Regions from separate parts of the Streptomyces sp. NPDC048392 genome, predicted to be linked through region 1. Evidence: riboswitches for the same ligand, from Rfam matches in the RefSeq annotation. Region 1 holds a riboswitch; each other region holds the start of a gene.
The links. Region 1 has a riboswitch for cyclic di-AMP ahead of ACGFYH_RS19470 (C40 family peptidase). Riboswitches for the same ligand answer to the same signal wherever they lie in the genome.
Positions count from the first base shown of each region.

Region 1 (7,515 bases):
AGTTGAGTTTCACCCGTCGGCCGAACCAGTGGCGGCGCACCTTGCCGGCCGCGGCCACCACGTCGAGCAGGTCGTCGTCGGAAGTGGCGAGGACGGCAAGAGCCTCCTCGCGGGTCGGCGACTCGCGCCGAAGCCCCTTGTCCACCAGCGTGTTCAGCAGGTCCATGAGAGCCGATCCTGTCCTACGTGGCCGCCCGCGGCCAAGGAGACTTTGCACAACACTGACAGATCGACGTGTGGGTATTGCCACACCTCGCGGGGGTGGCCGTGCCGCTAATGTCTGTCCACTGCCTACAAATTCCCGGAGGACCGTCCCATGGCGTTCGGCTGGATCGACGAGCAGGCCCGGGCGCGCCGCCGGGCCGGACTCGTACGGGTTCTGCGCCCCCGTCCGGCGGCGTCGCCGCTGCTGGACCTGGCGAGCAACGACTACCTGGGACTGGCCCGGCACCCGGAGGTCGTCGAGGGGGCGGTACGGGCCGCGCGGACCTGGGGCGGCGGCGCGACCGGCTCACGGCTCGTGACCGGCACGACCGCCCTGCACGCCGAACTCGAGCACGAACTGGCCGATTTCTGCGGGTTCGAGGCCGCGCTCGTCTTCTCCTCCGGCTACGCGGCCAACCTCGCCGCGGTCACCGCGCTGGCACCGCACGGCAGCCTCGTCGTCTCCGACGCGGGCAACCACGCCTCACTGATCGACGGCTGCCGGCTCGCCCGCGGCACCACCCAGGTCGTCGGGCACGCCGCCCCGGACGCCGTACGCAAGGCGCTGGCGACGCACGACGGGCCCGCCGTGGCCGTCTCCGACACGGTCTTCTCGGTCGACGGCGACGCCGCGCCCCTGGCCGAACTCGCGGAGGCGTGCCGGGAGCACGGCGCCGGACTGGTCGTCGACGACGCCCACGGTCTCGGTGTCCTCGGGGACGGCGGCCGGGGTGCCCCGCAGGCGGCCGGACTCGCGGGCCGCGACGACGTCGTCGTGACCGTCACCCTGTCCAAGTCGCTCGGTGCCCAGGGCGGCGCCGTGCTCGGCCCCGCCCGGGTGATCGACCACCTGGTCAACGCGGCCCGCACGTTCATCTTCGACACCGGGCTCGCTCCCGCCGCGGCGGGAGCGGCGCTGGCGGCGCTCACCCTGCTGCGCCGCGAGCCGGAGCGCGCGGCTCGGGCCCGCGCCGTCGCCGCCGGACTGCACGCTCGGCTGACCGCCACGGGTCTGGACGCCGTACGTCCGGACGCCGCGGTCGTCTCGGTGCGCGCCCCCTCCCCGGAGGGCGCCGTGCGGTGGGCGGCCGACTGCCGTGCGGCCGGCCTGTCCGTGGGCTGCTTCCGCCCTCCTTCCGTGCCCGACGGCGTCTCCCGGCTCAGGCTGACCGCTCGCGGGGACCTCTGCGGGGAACAGATCGAGCGCGCTGTGCGGGTGATCGGCGAAACGCGGCCATGAGTCGGCGTGACACGGCCGTGCGTCGTCCGGTGCCCGGCGGAGTCAGCCGCGGTGGACGCCTGCGGTGAACGTCGTCCAGCTACCGGGGGAGAAGATCAGGGCGGGTCCGGCCGGGTTCTTGGAGTCGCGCACCGCGAGCAGTCCGGCCCAGGGGCCGGCCGACGGACGGGCCGTCTCCACGCAGTTGTTCGCTCCGGTGCTGTAGCTGCTGCGCAGCCACCGTACGCCGGGCAGATCGGTGCTGACAGGGATGTTCCTGGAGAGTCCGGGCGTGAAGCCTGACATGGTGCCTCCTTACGCGCCTGCCGCGGTGGCGGCGATGAAGTCCAACGAGTCCTCGGGCGAAAGGGCATGGATCAGAAGGGCGTTGAAGGCCTCGGTATAGGCCTCTAGGTCTTCTTTCCGTTCGAGGTGCAAGCTACTCGTCAAGTGGTCGAGAACAACTACGTCCAGATCAGAAGTGCTCGAAAATGAGAAGATTACGAAAGGGCCGGTGACACCGATGTGCGCCCCGGCGGCAAACGGCAGGACCTGGAGCCGGACATGGGGCAGCCGCGCGGCCGCGATCAGCCGTGCCAGTTGACGCGCCATCACCCCGGGGCCGCCCACCTTCCGGCGCAGCACCGCCTCGTCCAGGACCGCGCTCAGCTCAAGCGGCGGCTCCGCCCGCAGCACGTCCTGGCGGGCCAGCCGCACCTCCACCAGCGTGTCAAGCCGTTCCTCCGGCATTCCGTCCACCGCGGCCCGCGTCACCGCGCGGGCGTATTCCGGGGTCTGGAGCAGGCCCGGGACCACGGTGGTCTCCAGCGTGCGCATCGCGCTCGCCTGCGACTCCAGGCTGATGAAGTCGCGGTAGGTCGGTGGCAGCACCCCCCGGTAGGCGTGCCACCAGTGGTTGCGGCCCCCGGCGTCGTCGGAGCCGGCCAGCATCACCAGCAGCCCCCGCAGCTGTTCGTCGTCCACGCCGTAGACGTCCAGCAGTAACCGCACGTCGGCCGGTTTCGCCCCGCTCGTCCCGGTCTCGATCCGGCTGACCTTCGACTGGTGCCAGCCCACGAGCCTGGCCGCCTCCCCGCTGGTGATGCCCGCCGATGTGCGCAGGGCGCGCAGTTCCGCGCCCAGCTTCCGGCGCCGCACCACGGGACCGTGCTGCATGGGACAACTCCCTTACTCCTTATGCGCCGCCCAAATACGCTCTGCCGTCGCAGAGTTCACCGCTTCGAGCGACAGATATATGCATATCTTGGTGGATCGCCGTCCTTCACGGGCCTGGTGATGGCAGTCTGGCGGCGAAGCACCAGTCCGGGACCGTACTCGAACCATCCGCCCCGTGTCGGGCCGCGGTCCGTGAGAAAGGGACGGCATCGCCATGGCAGACCATCTGGAAGCATCCGTCACTCTGTCGAGCGATCCCGCTTCGGTGGCCGCCGCGCGGACCTATGTGGTCGGCACCTTGGCGGAATGGGGCCTGCCGGCCGACGCCGACCTGGCCGAGACCGTCCGGCTCATCGTCTCCGAACTGGCGACCAACGCGGTCCAGCACACGTTCGGACAGTCGCCCACCTTCACGGTGGACCTCGTTCTCCACCGCGACGAGCGGCTGCGCGTCGGCGTCACCGACAGCCATCCGCGCTTCCCCAAGCGCCTGCCCGCCGCCGTCCAGCAGGACAACGGACGGGGCATGGTGATCATCCGCTGGCTGACCGCCGAGTGCGGCGGCAAGCTGAGGGTCCGGCCCACGCGCGAGGGCGGCAAGACCGTCTCCATCGAACTGCCCTGGGCGCCCCCGGGCCGGGCGGCCGCTCCCGAGCCGGCCGCGGCCGTGGTGCAGGGCGTGGGAGGCCGGAAGCCGGGGCGGTGAGCGCGGACGCACTCGAGGGGGTGACGGCGGGGCAGAACGCCGTCACCCCCTCGGGCGGGTTACTTGACCCGGCCGTACCAGACGCTGCCGGTCCAGATCTTCTGCAGCCGGACCACGTCCCCGGTCTTCGGTGCGTGCCAGAGTTTGCCCTTCCCGGCGTAGATGCCGACGTGGTAGACGCTGCGGCCGGAGTGGAAGAAGACGAGGTCTCCCACCTTGCGGTTCCTGGCCGGGATGTGGCGGGTCTTGTTGTACTGCTGCGCCGCGGTGCGTGGCAGCTTCTTGCCGGCCTTCTTGAACGAGTACAGCGTCAGGCCGGAACAGTCGAACCTGCGGGGGCCGATGGCACCCCATCGGTACGGAGCGCCTTTCTTGGAGGCCGCGATCTTGAGGGCTTTCGTCGCATGGCTCGCCGCGGCCGCCTCGGAGGCGGCACCGGGGACCACGACGGAGCCGCCCACGGCGGCGAGGGTGAGGGCCGAGGCCGTACCGGCACGAGCCATCAGCGACGGGACACGATTGAGCGCGGACATGCGCAACCCTTCGTCAGCCGCCTGTGAAGGATGACCTGTCGGATTCGGGCTGGCGAAGTTGCCCGGCCGCACGAGTGCGGCTTCACCCCAAGGACCGCTCGGCCCGGCGCCTCTCGCGGAGGCGGCCGTTCCGGCGACCCGTCGTGCTCGGGTCCTCCACTCCTGCCGATCCACTTCCTGTCGACCGGTCGTCCGGGCGGCGGCAGGACTCGGCGTCCGCCCGGACCGCCCCGCCGCTGCGGCGGGGGCTTGTCGTCAGTCACGGATCCTGTCCCGTCTCCAGGGCGATTCCCAACGGGGCGTGGCTTTTGTGTTGTTACGTGCCGCTCGGCCGTTCGGGTGGGCACCCCTGTGCCGGAGTCGCCGCCGGGCGCGGTGTCGCCCCCCGGGACCAGCGGCGGAGCGGTGCATGCCGCCGCCCGGACGCACGGGCCCCGCAACCCCGGCCGGTCACGAATCGGAGGTGTTCCTACGCCGAAAGGGGGTACGCCGTTCGGTCCGTTCGGCCGGGCGCGGGCGGTCGCGGTGCGCGGGCGCGGGGCCCCACCGACGGCATCGGTAATCAGTCCGTCAAAACCGGGTGACGCGGCCGTAATGCCCTGGTCCTACTCTGCACGCTGTGCACCTCGATCCACCTGCGGTTTTCCCGCCATGAGCGGGTGCGTTCCCGCTGCGTCGACGTGTGTTACACCTTGAGCCGTCGCGGTGGCCGCGACAGCCGGACCGTCCGGTTCCGGCGAGATGTCCTGTGAGGTGGTAAGTGCAACTGACCCCGCACGAGCAGGAGAGACTGCTCATCCATGTGGCGGCGGACGTGGCGGAGAAGCGCCGCGCACGTGGTGTGAAGCTCAATCATCCCGAGGTCGTCGCACTGATCACCGCGCACATCCTCGAAGGGGCCCGGGACGGGCGGACCGTCGGTGAGCTGATGACCTCCGGACGCAAGCTGCTCCAGCGCCACGAGGTCATGGAGGGCGTCCCCGAGATGATCCACGACGTGCAGGTCGAGGCCACCTTCCCCGACGGCACCAAGCTGGTCACCGTCCACGAACCGATCGTCTGACGGGGGCGGCAGCCGTGATTCCCGGAGAGATCCTGTTCGCCGACGAGCCGGTCGCCTTCAACGAAGGACGCGAGGTCACCCGCCTGACCGTGCTCAACACCGCCGACCGGCCCGTCCAGGTCGGTTCCCACTATCACTTCGCCGAGGCCAACCCCGGTCTCGAGTTCGACCGCGTCGCGGCGCACGGCAGGCGGCTGGACATCGCCGCCGGCACCGCCGTCCGCTTCGAGCCCGGCATCCCCGTCGACGTGCGGCTGGTCCCCCTCGCGGGCGCCCGCGTCGTCGTCGGGCTGCGCGGCGCGACCGGAGGTGCCCTCGATGCCTGAACTGTCCCGCCCCGCCTACGCCGACCTGTTCGGCCCGACCACCGGGGACCGGGTCCGGCTCGCCGACACCGACCTCTTCGTCGAGATCGAGGAGGACCGGTCGGGCGGCCCCGGCCGTTCCGGCGACGAGGCCGTCTTCGGCGGCGGCAAGGTGCTGCGCGAGTCCATGGGCCAGGCGCGCACCAGCAGGGCCGAGGGCGCCCCCGACACCGTGATCACCGGAGCCCTCGTCATCGACCACTGGGGCATCGTCAAGGCGGACATCGGCATCCGCGACGGACGGATCACCGGCATCGGCAAGTCCGGCAACCCGGACACCATGGACGGCGTCCACCCCGACCTGGTCATCGGCCCCGAGACCGAGGTCATCGCGGGCAACGGCAAGATCGTCACCGCGGGCGGCATCGACACCCACGTCCACTTCATCGCGCCGAAGGCCGTCGACGAGGCCCTGGCGTCCGGCATCACCACCCTCATCGGCGGCGGCACCGGCCCGGCCGAGGGCAGCAAGGCGACCACCGTCACGCCCGGCGCCTGGCACCTCGCCCGGATGTTCGCCGCCCTGGAGTCGAGCCCCGTCAACATCGGCTTCCTCGGCAAGGGCAGCACCATGTCCAAGGAGTCCATGCGCGACCAACTGCGCGCCGGCATCCTCGGCTTCAAGATCCACGAGGACTGGGGTGCGACGCCCGCGGTGATCTCCGCCTGTCTGGACGTGTGCGAGGAGTCCGGCGTCCAGCTCGCCGTCCACACCGACACCCTGAACGAGGCGGGTTTCGTCGGCGACACCTTCGACGCCGTCGCCGGCCGCACCCTGCACGCCTTCCACGTCGAGGGCGCCGGCGGCGGTCACGCCCCCGACCTGATCACGGCGGTGTCGCTGCCCAACATGCTGCCGGCGTCCACCAACCCGACCCGGCCGCACACCGTCAACACCGTCGGCGAGCACCTCGACATGCTGATGGTCTGCCACCACCTGAACCCCGCCGTCCCCGAGGACCTGGCCTTCGCCGAGTCCCGGATCCGGCCCAGCACCATCGCGGCCGAGGACATCCTGCACGACATGGGGGCGATCTCCATCATGGGATCGGACGCCCAGGCCATGGGCCGCATCGGCGAGGTGATCCTGCGGACCTGGCAGACCGCGCACGTGATGAAGCGGCGGCGCGGCCTCCTGCCCGGCGACATCCGCGCCGACAACCTGCGCGCCCGCCGCTATGTCGCCAAGTACACCATCAACCCCGCCGTCGCCCAGGGCATCGAGCACGAGGTCGGCTCCGTCGAGACCGGCAAGCTCGCCGACCTGGTGCTCTGGGATCCCCGCTTCTTCGGCGTGAAGCCGCAGCTCGTCGTCAAGGGGGGCCAGATCGCCTACGCGCAGATGGGCGACGCCGCCGCCTCCATCCCCACCCCGCAGCCGGTCCTGCCGCGCCCGATGTTCGGGGCGTACGGGACGGCGCCGGCCCACAACTCGGTCAACTTCGTCGCCGAACAGGCTCTTGAGGACGGGTTGCCGGAACGGCTGGGACTCGGAAGGCAGTTCGTGCCCATCCGGTCGACGCGCGGCCGTACCAAGGCCGACATGCGGCAGAACGACGCGCTGCCCCGTGTGGGGGTCGCCGCGGACTCCTTCGCCGTGACCATCGACGGCGAACTCGTCGAACCCGATCCCGTCGCCGAACTGCCGCTGGCCCAGCGGTACTTTCTGTTCTGAGCGCCGACATGAGCCGCGCAGCACTGCTCGTCCTCGCGGACGGCCGCTTCCCCGCCGGAGGGCACGCACACTCCGGCGGGGCGGAGGCCGCCGTCCGGGCGGGACGCATCACCGACGCCGCGAGCCTGGAGGCGTTCTGCCGGGGACGGCTGCACACGAGCGGAGCCGTCGCCGCGTCCGTCGCGGCGGCCTCGGCCCTCGGCGTCGACTGTGGCGCACTCGACCGGGCCGCCGACGCCCGCACCCCGTCGCCCGCCCTGCGGGTGACGGCACGCAGACTGGGGCGGCAGCTGACGCGGGCCGCCCGGACGACCTGGCCGAGCCCTGAACTCGACGCCCTGGCACTCCTGTTCCCCAAGGGCGCCCATCAGCCCGTCGTGCTGGGGCTGGCCGCACGCGCGGCCGGACTCGGGGCGCTCGACGCGGCGTACTGCTCCCTCTACGAGGGGATGAGCGGACCCGCGACGGCCGTCGTGCGGCTGCTCGGTCTCGATCCGTTCGACGCCACGGGGGTGCTGGCGCGGCTCGCGGAGGAAGTGGACCGGGTCGCCCAGGACGCCGTGGAGGTGGCGGA
Region 1 is NZ_JBICYB010000013.1:126,673-134,187, forward strand. Features, by position in the region: gene bioB (biotin synthase BioB) at 1-166, opposite strand, end outside; gene ACGFYH_RS19450 (8-amino-7-oxononanoate synthase) at 317-1,444, shown strand; gene ACGFYH_RS19455 (DUF397 domain-containing protein) at 1,487-1,729, opposite strand; gene ACGFYH_RS19460 (helix-turn-helix domain-containing protein) at 1,739-2,599, opposite strand; gene ACGFYH_RS19465 (ATP-binding protein) at 2,814-3,305, shown strand; gene ACGFYH_RS19470 (C40 family peptidase) at 3,365-3,838, opposite strand; cyclic di-AMP (ydaO/yuaA leader) riboswitch at 3,842-3,975, opposite strand; gene ACGFYH_RS19475 (urease subunit gamma) at 4,599-4,901, shown strand; gene ACGFYH_RS19480 (urease subunit beta) at 4,916-5,227, shown strand; gene ACGFYH_RS19485 (urease subunit alpha) at 5,220-6,941, shown strand; gene ACGFYH_RS19490 (urease accessory protein UreF) at 6,950-7,515, shown strand, end outside.

Region 2 (7,515 bases), on a different contig from region 1:
GCCAGGGGCCGGGGTCACCGCCGGCGGGCCGTCCCGGGCCGGTGGCGGGGGGTGGCGGCATACCGCTCTCGGCGTTCGGTACGGGCACCTGGTGCTGCACGCTGAGGCTCCCCTCCCCTGGGGACGAGTCTAGGAACGCACGCCGCTTCTCACACCCGAATCGTCAGCTTCGTCGCGTTTCACCCGGCGAACACGGGGCCCTTCAGGACGGTGCGGGCCCGGCGGTACCACCGCCAGCCGGCCGTCTTCGGACCGTCGCGGAAAGGGGCGGTGCGGGCGCCGCCCCCCGCCAGCCAGCCCTCGACGTCGGCGACCGTGTGGCCGTGCCGCACGATGAGCCGGGCGATGCGGTAACGCTCGTCGCGGCCCGAACTGAGCGCGTGCCGCACGGCGGTCGCCGTCTCGTACCCGGCACGGGCCGACGACGCCCGCACCTTCGCGCTGTTGTAGCCGTGCGGGTAGGCGAGGTGGCGGACCGGACGGCCGAGGGCGTCCTCCAGGACCGCCCTGGAGGTGCGCAGTTCGTCCATCAGGTCTTCGGTGGACAGGGTGTCGAGCTGGGCGTGGGTGACGGTGTGGCTGCCGATCTCGATGCCCGAACGTTCCAGCCCGGCCACCGCGCCCAGGGTCATCATCGGGGCGGGCTGCAGCAGACTGCGGCCGCCCGGAGTGATGGCCCCGGTGGTGAGGTAGGCGGTGGCGGGCAGCGCGCGCTCGGCCAGCGCCTCGGCGGTGGGGCCGGGCAGGTCGGCGAAGCCGTCGTCGAAGGTGAGCAGTACCGGCCGGGGCGGCAGCGGTGCCCGCCCGGCCAGGTGGTCGGCGAGCGCGCTGATCGTGACCGGCGTCATGCCGCTGCCGACGACCGCGTCCAGGTGCGCGGCGAACTCCTTCGGGGTGACGCTGAACTCGGCGATCCAGGCAGGCGGATCGTCCATCACCGCGTGGTAGAGAAGGACCGGGACATGGCCCCCGGCCTCGCCCGCCCCGCCTTCCCTCGCGTCCGTTCCCCGTGCCCCGCCCCTTCCCCGCTCTGCGTCCGCTCCCCGCGTCCCGTCCCTTCCCAGTGCCGCGTCCGCGCCCGGAATCCCCGGTCCGTAGGCGTCCGGGACCCCCGCCCAGTTCATCGCGCCCCCGGCCGGACCGTGCGCAGGGCGCGGCGGGCGCGCAGGTAGCCGGCGGGCCCGTACAGCATGCCCCGGCGCTGCAACCGGGACAGGCGCCTCGGCCAGGGGTGGGTCCGGTCGTCGTGGGCGCCGGGCGAGCCGTCGCCCCCTGCCTCCCGTACGGCGGTGAGGCCCCGCGCGTACACCAGCCCGCCCGGTAGTCGGACGAGGAGGGCCGGCAGCAGTGCGGGCCGGTTCACCAGGAGCGCGGTGAGATACGCGGTGAGGCCCGCGCCGTAGCCGAAGGCCTGGGCCTCCAGGTCCCGCCAGGTCTCCCGGTGGTGGTGCCAGACCAGTGCCGAGGGCGTGTAGTGCAGCCGCCACCCCTGGGCGAGGACGCGGACGAAGCCGTAGAGGTCGTCGCCGCCCCGCGCGTGCGTGCCCGCGCCGGTCGCCGGGTCGAAGCCGCCGACCGCCCGCAGCACCGCCGTCCGGAAGGCCATGTTGGCGCCGGAGCCGAACCGGCCGGCGGTGAAGGGGAACAGCGGCTCGTCGGCGGGCGGCCGCTCCGGGTCGTACGTCCGCGGGGTGAAGCCCTTGGCGAAGCCGCCGTGGCTCTCCAGCAGCACCTGGGCGGGGGTACGCAGCCGCGCAGGCAGGATCAGCCCCGTGGCACACCCCAAACGCGGGTCGGCGGCGAAGGGCGCGGTCAGTTCGCTGAGCCAGCGTGGGTCGGCCACCACGTCGTCGTCGGTGAAGGCGACCACCTGCCCCCGCACCAGCGCCAGACCCCGGTTGTGCGCGACGGCGAGGCCGGGCACCGGTTCGCACACGTACCGGACCCGTTCGCCGTACTTCCGCTCGACCAGTTCCCGGGTCTCGCCGGTCAGGGGCGCGTTGTCGACGACGACGACGTCGAAGTCCGGGTGGTCCTGCGCGAGCAGCGAGTCCAGGGCGCGGGCGAGCCGGTCAGCACGCTCCCGGGTGGCGACCACGACACTGGTGGACGGCGGAGCGGCCGACGGCGCGGCGGACCGCGAGGCCGGTGGCGCGACGGCCCGCGCGACGGCCCGCGCGGCGGACCGCGAGACCGACGGCCCCAGCGGCTCCCCGCCCTGCGGCTCCCGGTCCTGCGGCTCCCCGTCCTGCGGCCTGGGCGGTTCCCGGTCCTGAGGCTCCTGGCCCTGCGGCCCGGGCGGTTCCCCGCCCTGCAGCTCGCGGGCGAGCCCGGCCAGCACCCGCGTCGGGTGCGCTCCCCCGGGTACCTGCCCGACCAGGGTGCCGACGGGCCGGCCCGCCCGTCTGACCAGCAAGAACACCGCACCGGACGTGACCGGAGGACTCCCCGGGCCCGGTCTGAGCACCGCCTCCTCGGCCTCACCCGCGTCGTCACCGTCGAGGTCCAGCTCGGCGACCTGCACCGGCCCGATGCCGAGGAACCCCGCCACCTCCCGCCGTGTCTCCCACCGAGCCCTTCGCCGCGCACGTCCGGTACCGGCCATGCGCCCACCCCCTCGTGGTTGCCCTCCGTCAGGACCGGCGCAGCCGGGCCGCGCCCTTCAGCGTCCGTGCCGCCAGCGACGCCAGCCGGGGCCGGTCGCGTACGAAGCCGTGCGCGCGCCGGGCCGGTTCCCGGCCGAGCCAGTGCAGCGCGGCGCCCGTCCCCGCACGCGTCGCCGCCCCCTCGTACACGGGCAGTTCACCGGTCTTCAGCGCGTCCTTGTACTCCGCAGGTCCCCGCCCCAGGTCGAGCAGGCCGATGCCCTCGGCGGCCGCGGCCTCGGCCATGCGCAGATGCAGCACGAGCCCCGGCGAGTACCTCGCGAACTCCGGGTCGTACGCCGGGAACCAGCAGGCCAGCACCGTCGCCGAACGCAGTCCGAAGTGCGCGGCGACCGGCCGGCCGCCCGCGTGGAGCACGGACAGCGTGCCGGTGCACTCCGGCGCCCGGGTCCCGGCGAGCCGAGCCACGAGCCGGGCGATCCACTCCTGTGCGAACCGGTCCCGGCGGCCCGTCCTGCGGTACTGGGCCGACTTCCACTCCATGAGCGTGCGCAGCGCCGCCGGGTCCCGCTCGTCGAACACGAAGCGGACGTTCCCGGCCTGACGGCCGAGCCTGCGCTCCTTGGCGAGGGTGGACTTCAGGAACTTCGGGGACTGGGCGCGCAGGACGTTCTCGTACGCCTCGTAGCCCTTCTCGACGTCGATGACGTAGGTGGTGTGCTCGTCGGCGGCGGCCGGCACGAACAACTCCTGCTCCGCCTCCAGGTTGTCGAAGGCGAAGCTCGACAGGGAGCAGGCCCGCAGCAGTTCGCGCAGGTCCGGGGCGAGGCCCTGGCGCAGTACCGCGCCCTGGCAGTCCGACACCCCCAGCCCGATGGCCCGGCCCTGGCCCAGCGGACCCCGTTCGTGCGGCAGGAAACCGGCCGCCTCACCGCCGTCGTACACCACCGCCACCCGCGCCCGCGGCCGTACCCGGCCCACGACGTCGGTGAACTCCGGTTCCATGAAGGGGTTGCGCGGTGCCGTCGATTCGGCACGCAGCTCGCGCCAGTGCTCCCGCTCCCCCTCGCCCAGCTCCTGTGGCCGGAGCACACGTACGCGTCCGCTGTTCAACCCGACCCCCCGATCAAGTCCCCCTGAACAACAGGAAGGTACCCCCGGGCCGCCCGGAGGGGTAGGTAGCGGTCCATGTTGTTGCCAACCGGTGCACAGGCCTTTAACCGGCTTTAGCCGATGATGTGTCAGGTTTCGGACATGATCGGGCGTCTCCGTGCATCCTCGTGCGGGTCCGAACGCACTCGCTACCTCCTCGTTCGGAAGCGGTCGCGGGTGAGTTGGACGGGTGCGGTGTCCGTATTCTCTGATCATGGACCGCACCGCATATTCACTCGTCGCCACCGACCTGGACGGCACGCTGCTCCGCGGCGACGACACCGTCTCCGACCGGTCGCTGGCCGCGCTGGCGCGGGTGACCGGGGCCGGTGCGCGGCATCTGGTGGTGACGGGCCGGCCCGCACCCCGGGCGCGGAATCTGCTCGACCGTCTCGGCTGCACGGGGCTCGCGGTGTGCGGGCAGGGCGCGCAGGTGTACGACGCCGGCGCGCACCGGATGCTGTGGTCGGTCACTCTGGACCGGGAGCTGGCCGAGACCGCGCTCGGCAAGATCGAGGCCGAGGTGGGCCAGGTGCACGCCGCGGTCGACCAGGACGGCGTCGACGGGCTGACGCTCATCGAGCCGGGCTACCTGATGCCCCACCCGACACTGCCCGCGGTGCGCGTCGAGCGGCGCGACGAGCTGTGGAGCACCCCGATCAGCAAGGTGCTGCTGCGCCATCCCGAACTGGGTGACGACGAGTTGGCGGCGACGGCGCGCGCGGTGGTCGGTTCCCTCGCGACGGTCACCATGTCGGGGCCCGGCACGGTGGAGCTCCAGCCGTGCGGCATCACGAAGGCGACCGGCCTGGCGCTGGCCGCCGAGCGGCTCGGCCTGGAGCGGGAGGGGACGATCGCCTTCGGCGACATGCCCAACGACATCCCCATGTTCCACTGGGCGGCCCACGGCGTCGCGATGGCCGGCGCCCACCCCGAACTCAAGGCGGTGGCCGACGAGGTCACCCTCGCGAACGAGGACGACGGCGTGGCCGTCGTCCTCGATCGGATCTTCGGTACCTCTTAGTGCGGCCGCTGCGGCGGTCCTTCCGGTGCGGCCGCCGCGGCCGTCGGCTCAGTACGCGCCGAGGACTCAGTACGCGCTGAAGACGTTGTCCATCGAGCCGTAGCGGTCGGCCGCGTAGTTGCAGGCGGCGGTGATGTTGGCGACCGGGTCGTACGGGTCCCAGGAGGTGCCGGGCACGTGGTACGCCTGGAAGGTCGGGTCGATCACCTGGAGCAGCCCCTTGGACGGGGTGCCGTTGATGGCGTTGATGTCCCAGTTGTTGATGGCGAACGGGTTGCCCGAGGACTCCCGCATGATGTTGCGGTAAATGCCGTCGTAGCTCCCGGGGATGCCGTGCTGCGCCATGATGTCGAGCGACTCGCGGATCCAGCCGTCGAGGTTGTCCGGGTACGTCGTCGCCGCCGTGGTGACGGTCGTGGCGGTCGTGGCGGCGGCCGGGGTGGCCGCGGAGGCGGTGGTGGCGCCGATGAGCGGCAGCGCGAGCACCGCGGCACCGGTGCCGGCCACGGCGAGCTTGCGGGCGAGGCGGCTGGTGCGGGCGTGACGGTTCTGACCGTTGGCAGACATGCGGTGTCCCTCTCCTTACGCCTGCGAGGTGAGCTGTCGGGTTCGGGCGGGGAGGTGCCCGGCCGTGCCCTGACGGGTACGGCTTCACCCCGAGCCGCTCCGGTGGTGACCGGTGCGGCGACTAACCTGGGTCCCCCGCTCCTGCCTGCGAGTTTGTTGGGTGGATGACTGTGCGTCCGGGCGGTGGCAGGATTCGGCGTCCGCCCGACAGGCCGGGAACGTATGCGAGAGCACATGTCCGGAACAAGTGCAGGAATCACCCAACGTGCCTGTTGACCTTGGTCTGAGGCGTTTGAAGCTCTTGATCCTTTGCTGTTGCCAAGTCCCAACTCGCTTGCGGGGCAAAGGGAGGGCACAGGTTCCGGCAGGGTTGCCCGTGGCTGACCCGGAGTGAGCCAACTCACTGGCTTCAATAAGCACGGCAAAACGGGCATTAGGTCCAACTCCGCGCCAACCGGCCATGGGTGAGGTCGGCTTCGGGTGTCGGGCGGAGAAGAGGGGGAAGCGGCGTGAGGAGTGGGGTGGGAAAGAGAGGCCGGGAAGCGGGTGGGGCGGTGGTCGGGGAGGAGTCGCGCGGCGCGCCTGCCGGGTGTGCGCGGGTGCCGGGCGGGTGACGTTCCCGGCGTGCGGGCCGTTGGGGGGAGTAATGGGATCTTCGGTGGCGGCTTCCCGCCCGCCCGCACCCCGGGGTCCGGGTCACCCCTTGGTGATATCAATCAAAATCTGCTCATATCACCTGATCAAAAACATACCGTTCATGATCTGATACCGACCGGCCTGTAACGGTGGGCGCTAGCGGTGATCGAAACGTGACCGGATACGCTGACTTGAGTGGTGGCAGCGACCTATCGACAAACCAGGTAACCGGCAATAGACACCAGCAGACAGGAGACCCCTCGTGACCGTCGTCGGGCCGTTCGGGCTGAGCGTGCGGGACCAGGCTCTGGAAGCCGATGTCCAGGCCGGATTGGCTGCTGTCGAGGAAGGGTTGCTTGAGGCAACCAAAAGCGAGGTGCCGTTCATCACGGAGGCCGCCCAGCACCTGGTGCGAGCCGGCGGGAAACGCTTTCGTCCGCTGCTGGTGATGCTCTCCGCCCAGTTCGGCGACCGCTACGCGCCCGGGATCGTGCCCTCGGCCGTCGTCGTGGAGCTGACCCACCTCGCCACGCTGTACCACGACGACGTGATGGACGAGGCCGCCGTGCGGCGTGGGGTGCCCAGCGCGAACACCCGCTGGGACAACTCGGTCGCGGTCCTCACCGGCGACTTCCTGTTCGCCCGCGCCTCGCAGATCCTCGCCGACCTCGGCCCCGAGGCGGTCCGGGTCCAGGCTCTCGCGTTCGAGCGGCTGGTCACCGGACAGATCCTCGAGACGGCAGGCCCGCAGGACGGCCGGGACCCGGTCGACCACTACCTGGACGTGCTGGGCGGCAAGACGGGCTCGCTGGTGGCGGTCTCCTGCCGGTTCGGCGCGATGATGTCCGGCGCCGACGAGACGGTGGTGGACGTGCTGACCCAGTACGGCGAGCGGCTCGGGGTCGCCTTCCAGCTCGCGGACGACGTCCTGGACATCGCCTCCGACTCCGACGAGTCCGGCAAGACTCCCGGGACGGACCTGCGCGAGGGCATCCCCACCCTGCCCGTACTGCGGCTGCGCGAGCGGGCGGCCCGGCTGGGGCTCGCGGAGGACATCGCGCTGTGCGAGCTGCTCGACTCCGACCTCGGCGACGACACGCGGCACGCCGAGGCGCTGCGCCTGCTGCGCGCCCATCCCGCACTGGAGCAGGCCCGGCGCGACACCGTCCGGTATGCCAGAGAGGCCCGCGCGGCGCTGGCCCCGCTGCGGGAGTGCGACGCGAAGGCCGCGCTGGTGGAGCTGTGCGACGCGGTGGTGCACCGGGCCGGCTGAGCACGCGGACGTCGGCCTGCCGGACCGTGCCGTCGGCCCGCCCGACTGTGGCGTGCGTGCCGTCCCGTTGACGTGCCGTACCGCCGGTGCCCCGCCGGTGGCGTGCTGCCGGTGGTGCGCGTCACGGGTGGCGGCCGTCCGCCGCCGAGTGGCGTACGGCAGCCCCTACGGGCCGGGGGAGGCGTCGACCCTCCGTGTCATCCCGCAGGAGTAGGCGGAGTTGAGCCCCCGGTCTGACGCTTCCGCTCCGGTGATTT
Region 2 is NZ_JBICYB010000002.1:169,405-176,919, forward strand. Features, by position in the region: gene ACGFYH_RS04605 (hypothetical protein) at 1-100, opposite strand, end outside; gene ACGFYH_RS04610 (polysaccharide deacetylase family protein) at 180-935, opposite strand; gene ACGFYH_RS04615 (glycosyltransferase) at 1,121-2,605, opposite strand; gene ACGFYH_RS04620 (GNAT family N-acetyltransferase) at 2,634-3,698, opposite strand; gene ACGFYH_RS04625 (HAD family hydrolase) at 3,973-4,782, shown strand; gene ACGFYH_RS04630 (transglycosylase SLT domain-containing protein) at 4,849-5,349, opposite strand; cyclic di-AMP (ydaO/yuaA leader) riboswitch at 5,354-5,522, opposite strand; gene ACGFYH_RS04635 (polyprenyl synthetase family protein) at 6,248-7,258, shown strand.
Region 2: linked by a shared signal. The riboswitch ahead of ACGFYH_RS04630 (transglycosylase SLT domain-containing protein) and the one ahead of ACGFYH_RS19470 (C40 family peptidase) in region 1 are both predicted to bind cyclic di-AMP.

Region 3 (7,515 bases), on a different contig from region 1:
TCGCGGGCGACGGCGGCGATGTGTTCCAGGAGCGCGGAGGCGACGCCGCGCCCCTGGTGGACGTCCTGGACGAGGAAGGCGACCTCGGCCTCGTCGGCCGGAGCCGGGGCGGGCGTTCCGCCGGCGCCGATCCGGTCGTAGCGTACGGTGGCGATGAACTCGCCGCCGACGGTGGCCGCGAGTCCCACCCGGTCCACAAAGTCGTGGTGCGTGAAGCGGTGGACGTCCTTGGCGGACAGGCGAGGGTACGGCGCGAAGAAGCGGTAGTACTTCGACTCGTCGGAAACCTGCTCGTAGAAGCTGACCAGGCGCTCGGCGTCGTCGACGGTGATGGGGCGGACGCGCGCGGTGCCGCCGTCGCGCAGCACCACGTCGGCTTCCCAGTGAGCGGGATACTCGTGCCGGTCCGACGGGGTCTGCATGGGCCCCAGAGTACGGCTCGCGTACGACAACGGCGCGGGGCAGTCTGTGGAGGACGGAAGCTCGGACCGAGGCCGCGGTCCGAGGACCGTCCGGGACGGCACGCGGTCGTCCCGGCCTGCTTCACGATGTGGGAAACTGGTCTAGACAACACTGGTCTAGACAACCTAACCCCTCCGAACACCTGAAGGGCAGCATCACATGGCTGAGCGCCGCGTCAACGTCGGCTGGGCGGAGGGTCTCCACGCCCGCCCCGCCTCCATCTTCGTCCGAGCCGCCACGGCCACAGGCGTCCCGGTGACGATCGCCAAGGCCGACGGGTCCCCCGTCAACGCGGCCTCCATGCTGGCCGTCCTCGGCCTCGGCGCCCAGGGCGGCGAGGAGATCGTCCTCGCCTCCGACGCCGAGGGCGCGGAGGCGGCCCTGGACCGGCTGGCGAAGCTGGTCGCCGAGGGGCTCGAGGAGCTTCCCGAGACCGTCTGATGTGACGGCACACGAAAAGGCCCGCCCGGACCACCGGGCGGGCCTTTTCCCCGCCCCTTTTCCGGGCAGCAGAAAACAACCCCGGGAATTGGCCCTCTTTTGTATACGGCGCTCGCGTTAATGCCGCAGGCTCGGGATGTTTACGGAACGTTGCGCGTTCCTCACACCGTCCGGGCGGCCGCCGCCGGAGGTGAAGCGCAGCCGGTGCGCCGCCGTCGACCGTTCGACGTGCAGCGCCATGAGCGCCCGCGCGCGGTCCCCGTCACCCCGCGCCACCGCGTCGACGACCGCGCCGCGCTCCACCCAGTGGTCCACCGCACCGGCCGGCGCGTCCACGACGTACATCCAGGTGATCTTCCGGCGCAGCTGGGTCAGTATCGCCGTCAGGGAGGGACTGCCGGCGGCCTGCACGAGGGTCTCGTGGAACCAGCCCTCCAGCGCGCGCAGGTCCTCGCCGTGCCCGTGCCGGGAGCGCTCCCTGCCCAGCCTTACCAGGCCGCGCAGTACCTTGAGGTGGGCATCGGTGCGGCGCCGGGCCGCCCGGGAGGCGCCGAGCGGCTCCAGGAGGGTGCGGGTCTCCAGCAGGTCGGCGGCCTCCCGCTCGGTGGGCTCCGCCACGCACGCGCCCGCGTGCCGCCTGGTCACCACGAAGCCCTCGGCCTCCAGCGTGCGCAGGGCCTCGCGGACGGGGACGCGGGAGACGCCGTAACGGCGGGCGAGGAGCTCCTCGGTGAGCCGGCCCCCGCGTCCGTGCACCCCGGCGACGATGTCGTCCCTGATCGCCGTGCACACCGAATGCGCCGGAATTCGCATGACCGACCTCCGTCTTAATCCCCGTGGAACGTCGACGACTGACGCGTACTCAGCGACTCTAGGCCAATCAGGCGGGTATTCCGACGGCGGGACGGATTTCGTGGATATCTTTTGGCCTGCGGGCGTCCGCCGGGGAGGAACGGAATGCGAAAGCCCCGGCTCGCCCAGTCGGGGCTTTCGGGTGCCGTGACGGCCGTTCCGTACCTCCCCCGCCGTTTTGTCCGTCGTCAGACGTTCACGCCGTGGGCGCGGAGGTAGGCGACGGGGTCCATGTCCGAGCCGTACTCGGGGCTCGTTCGGGCCTCGAAGTGGAGGTGCGGCCCGGTGACGTTGCCGGTGGCGCCGGAGAGACCGATCCGCAGGCCCGGCCCGACCGACTGACCGACGGAGACGCCGATGGACGACAGGTGCCCGTACTGCGTGTACGTGCCGTCGTGCATCTTGATCACGACCTGGTTGCCGTACGCCCCGCCCCAGCCGGCCTCGACGACGGTGCCGACGCCGACCGCGTGCACGGTGGTGCCGCCGGCGGCGTGGAAGTCGATGCCGGTGTGGCTGCCGGAGGACCACAGGGAGCTGCCGGCCCGGTACGCGGTGGACACGTAGGAGGCGGTGATCGGCGCGACGAAGGTGTTGAGGCGCTTGCGCTCCGCCTCCCGCGCGGCGCGCTCCTTCGACTCGCGTGCCTCCTTGGCCGCCTCGGCCGCCCGCTCGCGGGCCGCCTCCTGGGCCGCCTGACGGGCGGCGGCGTCCACGGCCGCCTGCTTCTGTGCGACGGCCTGGGCGTCGATCTCGTCGGCTATGGAGTCGCCGATGGTGACGACCGGGGTGAGTCCGCTCTGCTCCACCTCGGCCTCGGCGGCGAGCGCCGGAGCGGCGAGGGTGCCGACGACGCCGGTGGTCGCGAGGGCCGCGACTCCCGCCGCGCGGGCGGTGGTGCGGTGCACCCGGCCGGTACGGCGGTGCTTCCCGGTGGCGCGCGTGAACGCCATGTAGAGGCTGGTCCTTTCCTTCCCTCTCGCCTACCGGGTTAGCTGACGGGTTCGGAGCAGGAAGGTCTCCTACGGACCCCCTCACGGTGCGCGCGGGCGTCCGATTCACCCCAGGGACTGCGATGGGTCCCCGGCTCCCCTGGCTCGCGCCGTACGGGGACTCGGCGATGACTGTCCGGTGCCGCGGGTGCGGCGCACTGCCTGACGAACAGCCTGGACGACGCTAAACGCGGCTGTCTTCAATCCTCAAACGCAACAGGGTTTTTGTAGCGCACACCACAGGGCAGAAGGGCAGCCACTCCCCCAATTCGGACAAACGGCGGCCCTGATGACACTCCGGTCACCGGGGCCGCCGTCCGCGTGTGCCGCTACTCGGCCGCCACCACGGTGACTTCACCGATGCCGAGGGCCTCCACCGGCGCCTTGATCTGCGTCGCGTCACCGACGAGGACCGTCACGAGACGGTCCACCGGGAAGGCGTTCACGACCGCCGCCGTGGCCTCCACGGTGCCCGTGGAGGCGAGTCGACGGTAGAGCGTCGCCTGGAAGTCGTCGGCGAGGTGCTGTTCGACCTGGTCGGCCAGGGTGCTCGCCACGGCCGCCGCCGTCTCGTACTTCAACGGCGCCACGCCCACCAGGTTCTGCACGGCCACGTCACGCTCGGCGTCGGTGAGCCCCTCCGCGGCCAGCTTGCGCAGCACCGTCCACAGGTCGTCGAGGGCGGGACCGGTGTGGGGTGTGTCGACGGAGCCGCTGATGGCGAGCATCGCGGCGCCCGAACCGTCCGGCGCGGAACGCAGCACCTGCCCGAACGCCCGCACGCCGTAGGTGTAGCCCTTCTCCTCGCGCAGGACGCGGTCCAGTCGGGAGGTGAGGGTGCCGCCGAGGCAGTAGGTGCCGAGCACCTGCGCGGGCCACACGCGGTCGTGCCGGTCGGAGCCGGTGCGGCCGATCAGCAGCTGCGTCTGGACGGCGCCGGGGCGGTCGACGATGACGACCCTGCCCCGGTCGTCGGCGGTCACCGGGGGCACGGAGCGCGGCTCGGCGGCCGAGCCGGTCCACGCGCCCAGGGTGTCGCCGAGCAGCGTGTCGAGGTCGACCCCGGTGAGGTCGCCGACGACCACGGCGGTGGCCGTGGCGGGGCGGACGTGCCTCTCGTAGAAAGCGCGCACGGCCGCCGAGTCGATGGCCGCGACCGTCTCCTCGGTGCCCTGACGGGGGCGCGACATGCGCGAGGCGGCCGGGAACAGCTCCTTGGAGAGCTCCTTGGCCGCACGGCGGGAGGGGTTGGCCAGCTCGTGCGGGATCTCGTCGAGCCGGTTGCGCACCAGCCGTTCGACCTCGCTGTCCGCGAAGGCGGGTGCCCTCAGCGCGTCGGCGGCCAGACCAAGGGCCTTGGCGAGGCGCGAGGCGGGCACCTCCAGGCTCAGCCGGACGCCGGGGTGGTCGGCGTGCGCGTCAAGGGTGGCGCCGCAGCGCTCCAGCTCGGCGGCGAACTCCTCGGCGGAGTGCTTGTCGGTGCCCTCGGAGAATGCGCGCGCCATGATCGTGGCGACGCCGTCGAGACCGGCCGGCTCGGCGTCCAGGGGCGCGTCGAGGAGCACCTCGACGGCGACGACCTGCTGACCGGGGCGGTGGCAGCGCAGCACGGTGAGGCCGTTGTCGAGGCTGCCGCGTTCGGGGGCCGGGAACGCCCACGGCCTGGGCTCGCCGGCCTGCGGCTGTGCGTGGAATTCCATGGTGGCGAGCTCGGTCACTTGGCCGCCTCCTCGTTCTCGTCGGTGGAGTCGTGCGTGTCGGCGTCGTGCGTGTCGCCGGGGGCGGTGGGTTCGTAGACGAGCACGGCGCGGTTGTCGGGCCGCAGGCGGGCCTTGGCGACCTCCCGGACCTCGTCCGCGGTCACCTCGAGCACCCGCTGTACGGCGGTGAGGGCGAGCTGCGGGTCGCCGAACAGGACGGCGTACCGGCACAGTTCGTCGGCGCGGCCCGCGACCGTACCCAGGCGGTCCAGCCACTCGCGCTCGAGCTGAGCCTGGGCGCGCTCCATCTCCTCGGCCGTGGGACCCTCCTCGGCGAACCGGGCCAGCTCCTCGTCGATGGCGGTCTCGATCACCGGCACCTCGACGTCACCGGACGTCTTCACGTCCAGCCAGCCCAGGGAGGGCGCCCCGGCGAGCCGCAGCAGGCCGAATCCGGCGGCGACGGCCGTGCGGTCGCGGCGTACGAGCCGGTTGTACAGGCGGGACGACTCGCCGCCGCCCAGGACGGTGAGGGCCAGGTCGGCCGCGTCGCACGCGCGCGTGCCGTCCTCCGGCAAGCGGTAGGCGGCCATCAGGGCGCGGGCCGGGACCTCCTCCTCGACGATCTCGCGCAGCTGCTCGCCCATCACGTCGGGCAGCGACCCGTCCCGCGGCGGCTGCTTGCCGTCGTGCGAGGCGATGGAGCCGAAGTACTTCTCGATCCAGGCGAGCGTCTGCTCGGGGTCGACGTCGCCGACGACCGACAGCACCGCGTTGTTCGGTGCGTAGTAGGTGCGGAAGAACGCGCGCGCGTCCTCCAGGGTCGCCGCGTCCAGGTCCGCCATCGAGCCGATCGGCGTGTGGTGGTAGGGGTGGCCCTCCGGGTACGCGAGGGCGGTCAGCTTCTCGAACGCCGTGCCGTAGGGGACGTTGTCGTAGCGCTGGCGGCGTTCGTTCTTGACGACGTCCCGCTGGTTCTCCATGGACTCCTCGTCAAGGGCGGCCAGCAGGGAGCCCATGCGGTCGGCCTCCAGCCAGAGGGCGAGCTCCAGCTGGTGGGCGGGCATGGTCTCGAAGTAGTTGGTCCGCTCGAAACTGGTGGTGCCGTTGAGCGAGCCGCCGGCTCCCTGCACCAGTTCGAAGTGGCCGTTGCCCTTGACCTGGGCGGAGCCCTGGAACATGAGGTGCTCGAAAAGGTGAGCCAGGCCGGTACGTCCCTTGACCTCGTGGCGGGAGCCGACGTCGTACCAGAGGCACACCGCCGCGACCGGGGTCAGGTGGTCCTCGGAGAGCACCACGCGCAGGCCGTTGGCCAGGCGGTGCTCGGTCGCTGTCAGGCCGCCGGAGTCTGCCTGGGCTGTGGCCGTGTGACCCATGGGCATGTACGTCCCTTCGATCGCGAAATCCTTGGTGGAATCACTTGGTGGAATCACTTGCTGAATCATTGGGTGGAACTGCGGAATTCCGCCGATCCTGCCACTGTATGCAAGCGTGCGGGCCACCGGTGGGGTTCCCGGAGCTCGTACGCCGAGAGCGAGAACGCGGTTGGCGGGCGGCCGGGCCCGAGGGCGTACCCTGCGGACAGCGCCGGGCCGGGCGGCCCGTGACGGGTCCTGGTCGGTGGCTGTCAGTGCCGCGGTCCACAATGGACGGCGTCAGATCACCGTTCACGCTTCAGCAAGGAGCCGGCAGCGATGGCCCGCCGTAGTACGAAGACCCCGCCGCCCGACGACTCGTACGAGGAGAAGATCCTCGACATCGACGTCGTCGACGAGATGCAGGGCTCCTTCCTCGAGTACGCGTACTCGGTCATCTACTCCCGTGCACTGCCGGATGCCCGCGACGGCCTCAAGCCGGTGCACCGCCGCATCGTCTACCAGATGAACGAGATGGGCCTGCGGCCCGAGCGCAGCTACGTGAAGTGCGCCCGCGTCGTCGGCGAGGTCATGGGCAAGCTGCACCCGCACGGCGACGCGTCGATCTACGACGCGCTGGTGCGCATGGCCCAGCCGTTCTCCATGCGCGTGCCCCTGGTGGACGGCCACGGCAACTTCGGCTCGCTGGGCAACGACGACCCGCCGGCCGCCATGCGGTACACCGAGTGCCGGATGGCCGAGGCGGCCGGCCTGATGACGGAGTCCATCGACGAGGACACCGTCGACTTCGGGCCCAACTACGACGGCCAGGAGCAGGAGCCGGTCGCCCTGCCCGCCGCTTTCCCGAACCTGCTGGTCAACGGCGCCTCAGGCATCGCGGTCGGCATGGCCACGAACATGCCGCCGCACAACCTGCGCGAGGTGATCGCGGCCGCCCGGCACCTCATCCGGTACCCGAACGCCGACCTCGACGCGCTGATGAAGCACATCCCGGGCCCCGACCTGCCCACCGGAGGCCGGATCGTCGGCCTGCCCGGCATCCGGGACGCGTACGAGACGGGCCGCGGCACGTTCAAGATCCGCGCGACGGTGTCCGTGGAGACGGTGACGGCCCGCCGCAAGGGCCTCGTCGTCACCGAGCTTCCCTTCGCGGTCGGCCCCGAGAAGGTCATCTCGAAGATCAAGGACCTGGTCGGCTCGAAGAAGCTCCAGGGCATCGCGGACGTCAAGGACCTCACCGACCGCGAGCACGGACTGCGCCTGGTCATCGAGATCAAGAACGGCTTCGTACCGGAGGCGGTCCTGGAGCAGCTCTACAAGCTGACGGCCATGGAGGAGTCCTTCGGCATCAACAACGTCGCCCTGGTGGACGGCCAGCCCCTGACCCTGGGTCTCAAGGAGCTGCTGGAGGTCTATCTCGACCACCGCTTCAACGTCGTACGACGCCGCAGCGAGTTCCGCCGGAGCAAGAAGCGGAACCGGCTGCACCTGGTGGAGGGCCTGCTCACCGCCCTGGTCGACATCGACGAGGTCATCCGCCTCATCCGCTCCAGCGAGAATTCGGCGCAGGCCAAGCAGCGCCTGATGGAGCGCTTCTCGCTGAGCGACGTCCAGACGCAGTACATCCTCGACACGCCGCTGCGCCGGCTCACCAAGTTCGACCGCATCGAGCTGGAGTCCGAGAAGGACCGG
Region 3 is NZ_JBICYB010000017.1:59,845-67,359, forward strand. Features, by position in the region: gene ACGFYH_RS22565 (GNAT family N-acetyltransferase) at 1-422, opposite strand, end outside; gene ACGFYH_RS22570 (HPr family phosphocarrier protein) at 622-903, shown strand; gene ACGFYH_RS22575 (GntR family transcriptional regulator) at 1,021-1,716, opposite strand; gene ACGFYH_RS22580 (M23 family metallopeptidase) at 1,944-2,708, opposite strand; cyclic di-AMP (ydaO/yuaA leader) riboswitch at 2,721-2,885, opposite strand; gene ACGFYH_RS22585 (M16 family metallopeptidase) at 3,077-4,465, opposite strand; gene ACGFYH_RS22590 (M16 family metallopeptidase) at 4,462-5,829, opposite strand; gene ACGFYH_RS22595 (DNA topoisomerase (ATP-hydrolyzing) subunit A) at 6,142-7,515, shown strand, end outside.
Region 3: linked by a shared signal. The riboswitch ahead of ACGFYH_RS22580 (M23 family metallopeptidase) and the one ahead of ACGFYH_RS19470 (C40 family peptidase) in region 1 are both predicted to bind cyclic di-AMP.

Region 4 (7,515 bases), on a different contig from region 1:
TGACCGCCCCGGTGCCCGCCCCCGCGGACCGCAGCGTGGCCCGGGCCCGGACGACCGCCCCCGCCGCGACCGCCAGCCACCCGGCCACCGCGATCCACAGCAGCGCCCGGCCGGGCCCGTCCAGCCACGGGACGCCGACGACGGCGGCCACGGACAGCGTCGCCGCCGCCGTCATGCCGAGCGGGAAGGCGGTCGACCAGCGGCGCGCGTCGTAGCGGACGCGGGGCCAGACGATCTCGGCGGCCACGAGTACGGCGTACCAGGCGAGGTCGAGGGCGAGCAGGAAGACGGTCAGGTCGTGCAGAACGGCGTTGTCGTCGGCGTTCCACAGGTACATGCCCGTCCCGGCCGCCGCCAGCAGCTTGGCGCCGGCGAGGGCCGAGATGGCGAGCGCGCCGCCCGCCACCCAGTGGTCCCCGGCGCCCCTGGCCACCTGCCGCAGATCGAAGCGGAACAGCGCGATCAGATAGAGCACGATCCCCAGCCAGAACGGCACCAGGGCCGCGTGTGCCAGCCAGGCCGTCGAGGTGGCCGCGGCCAGCGTGGCGCCCAGGACGGCGAGCCCCTCCGTGGCCACGCAGCCCAGGAACACCGTCCCCGGCATCCTCCGTCCCCAGCGCCGCACCACCAGGACCAGCAGCCACGGCCACAGCAGGGCCGCCAGCGCCAGCAGCACCGCCGCCAGGAGCGACCAGCCCAGCAGGGAGAAACGGGTGCCGAGCACGGTCGTCGCGGCGACGGCGGTGAGCGCGCCCGGCGTCCCCGCCCGCTTCATCCACCGCGCGCGCTCGGCCAGCAGCAGGTAGCCGAAGTTCGCCGCCAGCGGCAGCCAGGCGGCACAGGCCAGCACCAGGCTGATCCGGGACAGGGCCTCGCGGCCCGTCAGATGCAGGGCGACCGACACGATGCCGGTCGCCATCACCGCGGCCCCGGCCGCCGGTGGGCGCTGCGCCCACCAGGCGCGCAAGGGAGAGCGAGGAGTGCCGGACGACATGCCCCGATGCTAGAGAGCCGCGCCGGTCAGGCCGGGCGCACCACGCTGTGGATCGCGGACTCGCCGTCGTAGAAGACCGACTCCTCGCGGACGTACGCGCCCGGCTTCGGGGCGTGGATCATCATGCCGTTGCCGATGTAGAGGCCGACGTGGCTGATGTCGTCGTAGAAGAACACCAGGTCACCGGGTTGCGCCTGGGAGACGGAGACGGTCGTGCCGGCCTCGACCTGGTCGTAGGTGGTGCGCGGCAGCGTCACGCCCGCGGCCTTCCAGGCGGCCTGGGTGAGGCCGGAGCAGTCGTAGGAGCCGGGGCCCGTGGCGCCCCAGACGTACGGCTTGCCGATCTGGGCGCGGGCGAAGGCGAGCGCCTTGTCGGCCTTGGTCCCGGTCGGGGAGTCCGGCGTCGTCGGTCCCGAAGCACCGGTGCCGCCGGAGGGCTCCGGGGTGCCGGACGCACCGGAGCGGGCGTCGTCCTCCTGCCGCTGGGCGGCCTCCTCCTGCCGCCTGCGCTCCTCGGCCTGCTGCTTCGCCAGCTCGGCGGCCTTGCGGGCGGCCTCCTGCCGCTTCTTCTTCTCGATCGCCGCGAGCCGGGCCTTCTCCTCGGCGGTCAGCTCCGACAGCAGCTCGCGCGCCGTGGCGAGCTTCTTCTGGACGGTCGACTTGGCCGTCCTCAGGTCGTCCTGCGAGTCCGTGAGCGTTTCGAGGCTCGCGGTGGCCTCCCGACGCTTCCGCATGGTCTCGGACTGCTGGGTGACGTAGTCGTCGACGGCGCTCTTCTGGCGGCCGGTGAGCCGGCTCATCAGCTGGTTCTGGTCGAAGTAGTCCTGCGGCGAGTCCGCGAGCAGCAGCGTCGCGGTCTCGGGGACCGACGCCCCCGTGCGGTACTGGGCGGAGGCGAAGGAGCCCAGCTCCTCGCGCGCGTCGTTGAGCTTCTGGGTGCGCTCGGCGACGTCGTCGAGGAGGGTGTCGGCGCGTTTGCGCTGCTTGGAGGTCTTCTCCTTGGCCGCGTTGTACTTCTCGGTCGCCGACCCGGCCTGGCGGTACAGGTCGTCGACCTTCTTCTCGACCTCTTCGAGGCTCGGCCGGTCGTCCGACGGCGCGGCGTTGGCCGTCTGGGACAGCAGGGCGACGGAGGTGAGGGCGGCCGTGGCGAGGGCCGGGGTCCGTATGCCTGCGACGCGCGTACCGGTGGGACGCGACTTGCGGTGCGACGCCAAGGGAGGCGACTCCTTCCAGTGCTCCGCCTACCGGGTTAGCTGTCGGGTTCGGGCGGCGGTTCGGAAGGTTTGCCCTACGGCGGCCCCCCTCGTCGAGGGCGGTCGGCCGATTCACCCCAAAGTCTCGGTTGGGTCCCCGGCTCCGGGCGCCGTGCGGGCACGCCGGACTCGGCGGAGGCCGCACGGCCCGGCGAGGTTCGCCGGAGGGGGTCGAGCGGCCTGCCCGCACCGTAGCCAACTCGTGTGGCCGCTGTGAAGGTTGGTGGGTGATATGCCCGATACATTTTCGTTACCTTCTGTGCGGGCGCTCCCGTCCGGCCGCGGGCGTCACTCATCGTCGCCCGTAGCGTCGCAGGGTGTGCCCGGCCGGGATGCGGGCCGTTTTCCGGGGTGGCACCGGGTTGTCGGTGGGGCGCCCTAGACTCGGAGAGCGATGAGCAGCCTCTTTGACGACAGCTTCCTGGCGAACCTCCAGACCCCCCGGGGCCACGAGGAGGAACACCCGCCGCCACCCGAGGACGATCACGGAACGGAGCCGGTTCCGCACGATCTGTTCGGCGGGAGGTTCGACGCGCCGCCGGACCGGGACACCCACTACCGGGACGGTGCCCCGCGCCCCGCTCTGGACGCCGCCGCGCTCCTGGAAGGGCTGAACGACAACCAGCGGGCGGCCGTCGTCCACTCCGGCTCCCCGCTGCTCATCGTGGCCGGTGCCGGCTCCGGCAAGACCCGCATGCTCACCCACCGCATCGCCCACCTGCTGGCCGATCGGAACGTCCACCCGGGCCAGATCCTCGCGATCACCTTCACCAACAAGGCCGCGGGCGAGATGAAGGAGCGCGTGGAACAGCTCGTCGGCCCGCGCGCGAACGCGATGTGGGTGATGACCTTCCACAGCGCCTGCGTCCGCATCCTGCGCCGCGAGTCCAAGAGGCTCGGCTTCACCTCGTCCTTCTCGATCTACGACGCGGCCGACTCCAAGCGCTTGATGGCGCTGGTGTGCCGGGATCTCGACCTGGACCCGAAGCGCTTCCCGCCGAAGTCCTTCAGCGCCAAGATCAGCAACCTGAAGAACGAGCTGATCGACGAGGAGGACTTCGCCGCACAGGCCGCCGACGGCTTCGAGAAGACCGTCGCCCAGGCCTACGCCCTCTACCAGTCGCGGCTGCGCGAGGCGAACGCGCTCGACTTCGACGACCTGATCATGACGACGGTCAACCTGCTGCGCGCCTTCCCGGACGTCGCCGAGCACTACCGCCGCCGCTTCCGGCACGTCCTGGTCGACGAGTACCAGGACACCAACCACGCCCAGTACGCCCTGGTCCGTGAACTGGTCGGCGCTCCCTCGGACCACCCCTTCGACGTGCCGCCCGAGGCCGAGGTCCCGCCCGCCGAGCTGTGCGTGGTGGGCGACGCCGACCAGTCGATCTACGCCTTCCGCGGCGCCACCATTCGCAACATCCTCCAGTTCGAGGAGGACTACCCGGACGCGACGACGATCCTGCTGGAGCAGAACTACCGCTCCACGCAGACCATCCTCAGCGCCGCCAACGCGGTCATCGAGCGCAACGAGTCCCGCCGCCCCAAGAACCTCTGGACCAACCAGGGCAGCGGCGCGCAGATCACCGGCTACGTCGCCGACACCGAGCACGACGAGGCCCAGTTCGTCGCCGACGAGATAGACCGCCTCACCGACGCGGGCGAGGCGAAGGCCGGCGACGTCGCCGTCTTCTACCGGACCAACGCACAGTCCCGTGTCTTCGAAGAGGTCTTCATCCGCACCGGCCTGCCCTACAAGGTCGTCGGCGGCGTCCGCTTCTACGAGCGCAAGGAGGTCCGGGACGTCCTGGCCTACCTGCGGGTGCTGGCCAACCCGGAGGACTCGGTGCCGCTGCGCCGCATCCTCAACGTCCCCAAGCGGGGCATCGGCGACCGCGCCGAGGCGATGATCGACGCCCTGGCCCAGCGCGAGAAGATCGGCTTCCCGCAGGCGCTCCGGCGCGTCGACGAGGCGTACGGTATGGCCGCGCGCTCCGCGAACGCCGTCAAGCGGTTCAACACGCTCATGGAGGACCTCCGTACGATCGTCGAGTCCGGCGCCGGACCGGCGACCGTCCTTGAGGCGATCCTCGAACGCACCGGCTACCTCGCCGAGTTGCAGGCCTCCACCGACCCGCAGGACGAGACCCGCATCGAGAACCTCCAGGAACTCGCGGCCGTCGCCCTGGAGTTCGAGCAGGAGCGGGCCGAGAGCGAGGAGGCCGGCACCCTCGCCGAGTTCCTGGAGAAGGTCGCACTCGTCGCGGACTCCGACCAGATCCCCGACGAGGAGGACGGTGACGGCGTCGTCACCCTGATGACCCTGCACACCGCGAAGGGCCTGGAGTTCCCGGTCGTCTTCCTCACCGGCATGGAGGACGGCGTGTTCCCGCACCTGCGCGCCCTCGGCCAGGCCAAGGAGCTGGAGGAGGAGCGGCGCCTGGCCTACGTCGGCATCACACGCGCCCGCGAGCGGCTGTACCTGACCCGGTCGACGCTGCGCAGCGCCTGGGGTCAGCCGTCGTACAACCCGCCCTCGCGGTTCCTGGAGGAGATCCCGGCCCCCCACCTGGAGTGGAAGCGGACCGGGGCGAACGGTCCTGCGCCCTCCGCGCCCGTCTCGGGCGTGGCGGCCTCGCTGTCGTCGTCCCGCTCACGCTCCTCGGCGTCGGGCGCGTCCGGCTTCGCCACGCGACGGTCCGCCTCCGCCGAGCAGCCGACGGTCTCGCTCGCGGTCGGCGACCGTGTCACGCACGACCAGTTCGGGCTCGGGACGGTGGTCGGGGTCAAGGGCACCGGGTCGAACGCAGAGGCGACAATCGACTTCGGGGACCCCAAGCCGAAGCGGCTGCTGCTGCGGTACGCGCCGGTGGAGAAGCTCTGAGGGTGTGACGAGGGCGGTGCGGTCCCGGGCGGCGGCCCGGTCCGGACCCGGGAGGTGCGGTCTGCTGAGACGTTACGGGGTCACGTCGGGTTGATGCCGTGGCTGCGCAGCCACGGGAGCGGGTCGATCGACGAGCCGCCGGCGGGACGCACCTCGAAGTGCAGGTGGGGACCGGTCGAGTTGCCGGAATTCCCGGAGAACGCGATCGCGTCGCCGGCTTTGACGGTCGTACCGGAGGGAACCTGGTAACTGGAGAGGTGGCAGTACCACGTCTCCGTGCCGTCCTTGGCGGTCACGATCATCATGTTGCCGTACGCGCTGTTGTATTGCGTACGGACCGTCCCGTCGGTCGCGGCCATCACGGACGTCCCGTACGACACGGGGAAGTCGATGCCCGTGTGCACGGACATCCAGTTGATGCCGGCCTGGCCGTAATACGCGCTGAGGCCGTGCTGCGCCACCGGGAGCGCGAACTTGGGGCGCAGCCGCTCCTTGCGGGCCGCTTCCTCAGCCGCCCGCCTCTTCTCGGCGGCCTGCTCGGCCTTGAGGTCGATGCGCTCCTGCGTCCGGCTGGCCCGGTCGGCGAAGTCGTCGGCTCCGGCGGCGAGGCTCGTGAGCTGGGTGTCCAGCTTGTTGTTGGCGGCGGACGGTTTCACCGGCGCGGCCTTCGCGTTGCCCGGGTCCGGCGCGGACGCCGTGGTCTCCGCCCCCTCGTCGCCGGTCAGGCCGCCGACGGAGGCGGCCGCGATACCGGCGACGCTCATCACGCAGGCCGACGGCACGGCGACGGTCAGCAGTGCGGAGCGCTTGGCGGGCCGGCGGCGGCGGGACCGCGTCCCTCCGCGGGAGGCGGTGCGTGCGGACGGGATCAGCGCGGCCGGTGTGAGTTCTTCCTCGTCGTCCAGCAGGGCGGTCACCGTGGGGAGTTCGCCGGTGGCGGCCGGCTCGCCCTCGTAGGAAGAGGGTTCAGCGCTCTCGGGGGCGGGCGGCATGTCCGGCGCGGCGTCGTCCGGCGCGGGGTGCCCGGCGGCTCCCGGCGGGGCCGCGTCCGTCGCCGTCCCGTCGTGGTTCCACTGCGTGGCGTCGAAGGTGCCGGTCTCGAAGGTGCCGGTTTCGAAGGTGCCGGTTTCGAAGGTGCCGGTTTCGAAGGTGCCGGTTTCGAAGGTGCCGGTTTCGAAGGTCTGCGTGCCCCAGTCCCACTGCTGGGTCGGGTCGGCCGGCTCGCCGGACTGGTCCGGCCGGCTCCAGGCGCCGGTGTCCCACTGGCCGGTGGCCTCGGCGCTCTCGGCCTGCGGCGGCACGGAGCCGGGCTGCTGGTAACCGGCCGTCCACGTCGTCGTGTCGTAGGCGCCGGTGTCGTAGGCGGCGTGGTGCTGGGCCGCGTACCCGTCGTAGTGCGGAACCTGCCCGTCGCCCGAGGGCCACTGGGTGGTGTCGTAGGAACCCGTGACCTCGTGGGCACCGGTGTAGTGGCCCGGCAGGCTGCCGAAGAGGGGGTCCGTGTCGAAGGTCGGGGAGACGGTACCGCCGGTGGAGAAACCGGTGGTGTCGTAGCCGCCGCCGTACGTGGTGAGGTCGTCGTAAGGGGCCTCCCCTGCGCCGTACGACGCGTATGGCGCCGAAGCGGCGTCGGAAGCCGAAGCCGGGGTGGGTACGGTCCCCGACGGGTGACGGTCGTTCACCAACTTCTCTTTCGCCTCGACAACAGGGGCTGCCAGAGCAGTGCGGTGACTGTACCCGGCGGTATGCGGGCACGACAATCTTCGCCAGGTTTCGCGCGCGCGGGAAACGGGCAATCGGCCGTGTTTTGGGGGTCGGCGTGCACGAGCTTGGCTTTGTGTTCGACGCTTGTTCGACGCTGAACGGATGTGTCCGACTCAGGCCACCGTCAGTCCGCCCGCCCGTTTGCCCGTCCCCATACCCGCTTGCGCGTCTGTCTCCGCGCCCGTTTCGAGTGCGATGGTGTCGAGTGCCTCCCGAATCCCCGTGGCCACGGCGGGATGGACGGGCAGCGCGAGATGGCCGATGCCGCTGACGCGTACGTTCCGCACGGTCAGGTCCGGGTGGTCGAGGCAGGCCGTCTCCAGCGGGTCCATCACGCGGTCGAGGTCGCTCCAGAAGCTGACGAACCGCGTACGGCAGCCGGGCGTCGGCAGGCTCAGCTCGTCGAGCACCGCCGACCCGGGGCGCATCTGGCGCACGATCGGGTGCGCGTTCGCCAGCGGGACCACCCTGGTGCCGGCGTGCGGGGTGCCGAGCGTCACGAGTGTCCTGACGCGGCGCTCTCCGCCGAGGCGCTGCACGTAGTACCGCGCGATCAGACCACCGAGGCTGTGCCCGACGACGTCGACGCGCTCACTGCCCGTCCGCTCGCAGATCCC
Region 4 is NZ_JBICYB010000002.1:388,355-395,869, forward strand. Features, by position in the region: gene ACGFYH_RS05700 (hypothetical protein) at 1-3, shown strand, start outside; gene ACGFYH_RS05705 (tellurite resistance/C4-dicarboxylate transporter family protein) at 1-994, opposite strand, end outside; gene ACGFYH_RS05710 (NlpC/P60 family protein) at 1,021-2,211, opposite strand; cyclic di-AMP (ydaO/yuaA leader) riboswitch at 2,219-2,395, opposite strand; gene pcrA (DNA helicase PcrA) at 2,645-5,134, shown strand; gene ACGFYH_RS05720 (M23 family metallopeptidase) at 5,215-6,126, opposite strand; partial or broken gene ACGFYH_RS05725 (hypothetical protein) at 6,273-6,584, shown strand; gene ACGFYH_RS05730 (esterase/lipase family protein) at 7,012-7,515, opposite strand, start outside.
Region 4: linked by a shared signal. The riboswitch ahead of ACGFYH_RS05710 (NlpC/P60 family protein) and the one ahead of ACGFYH_RS19470 (C40 family peptidase) in region 1 are both predicted to bind cyclic di-AMP.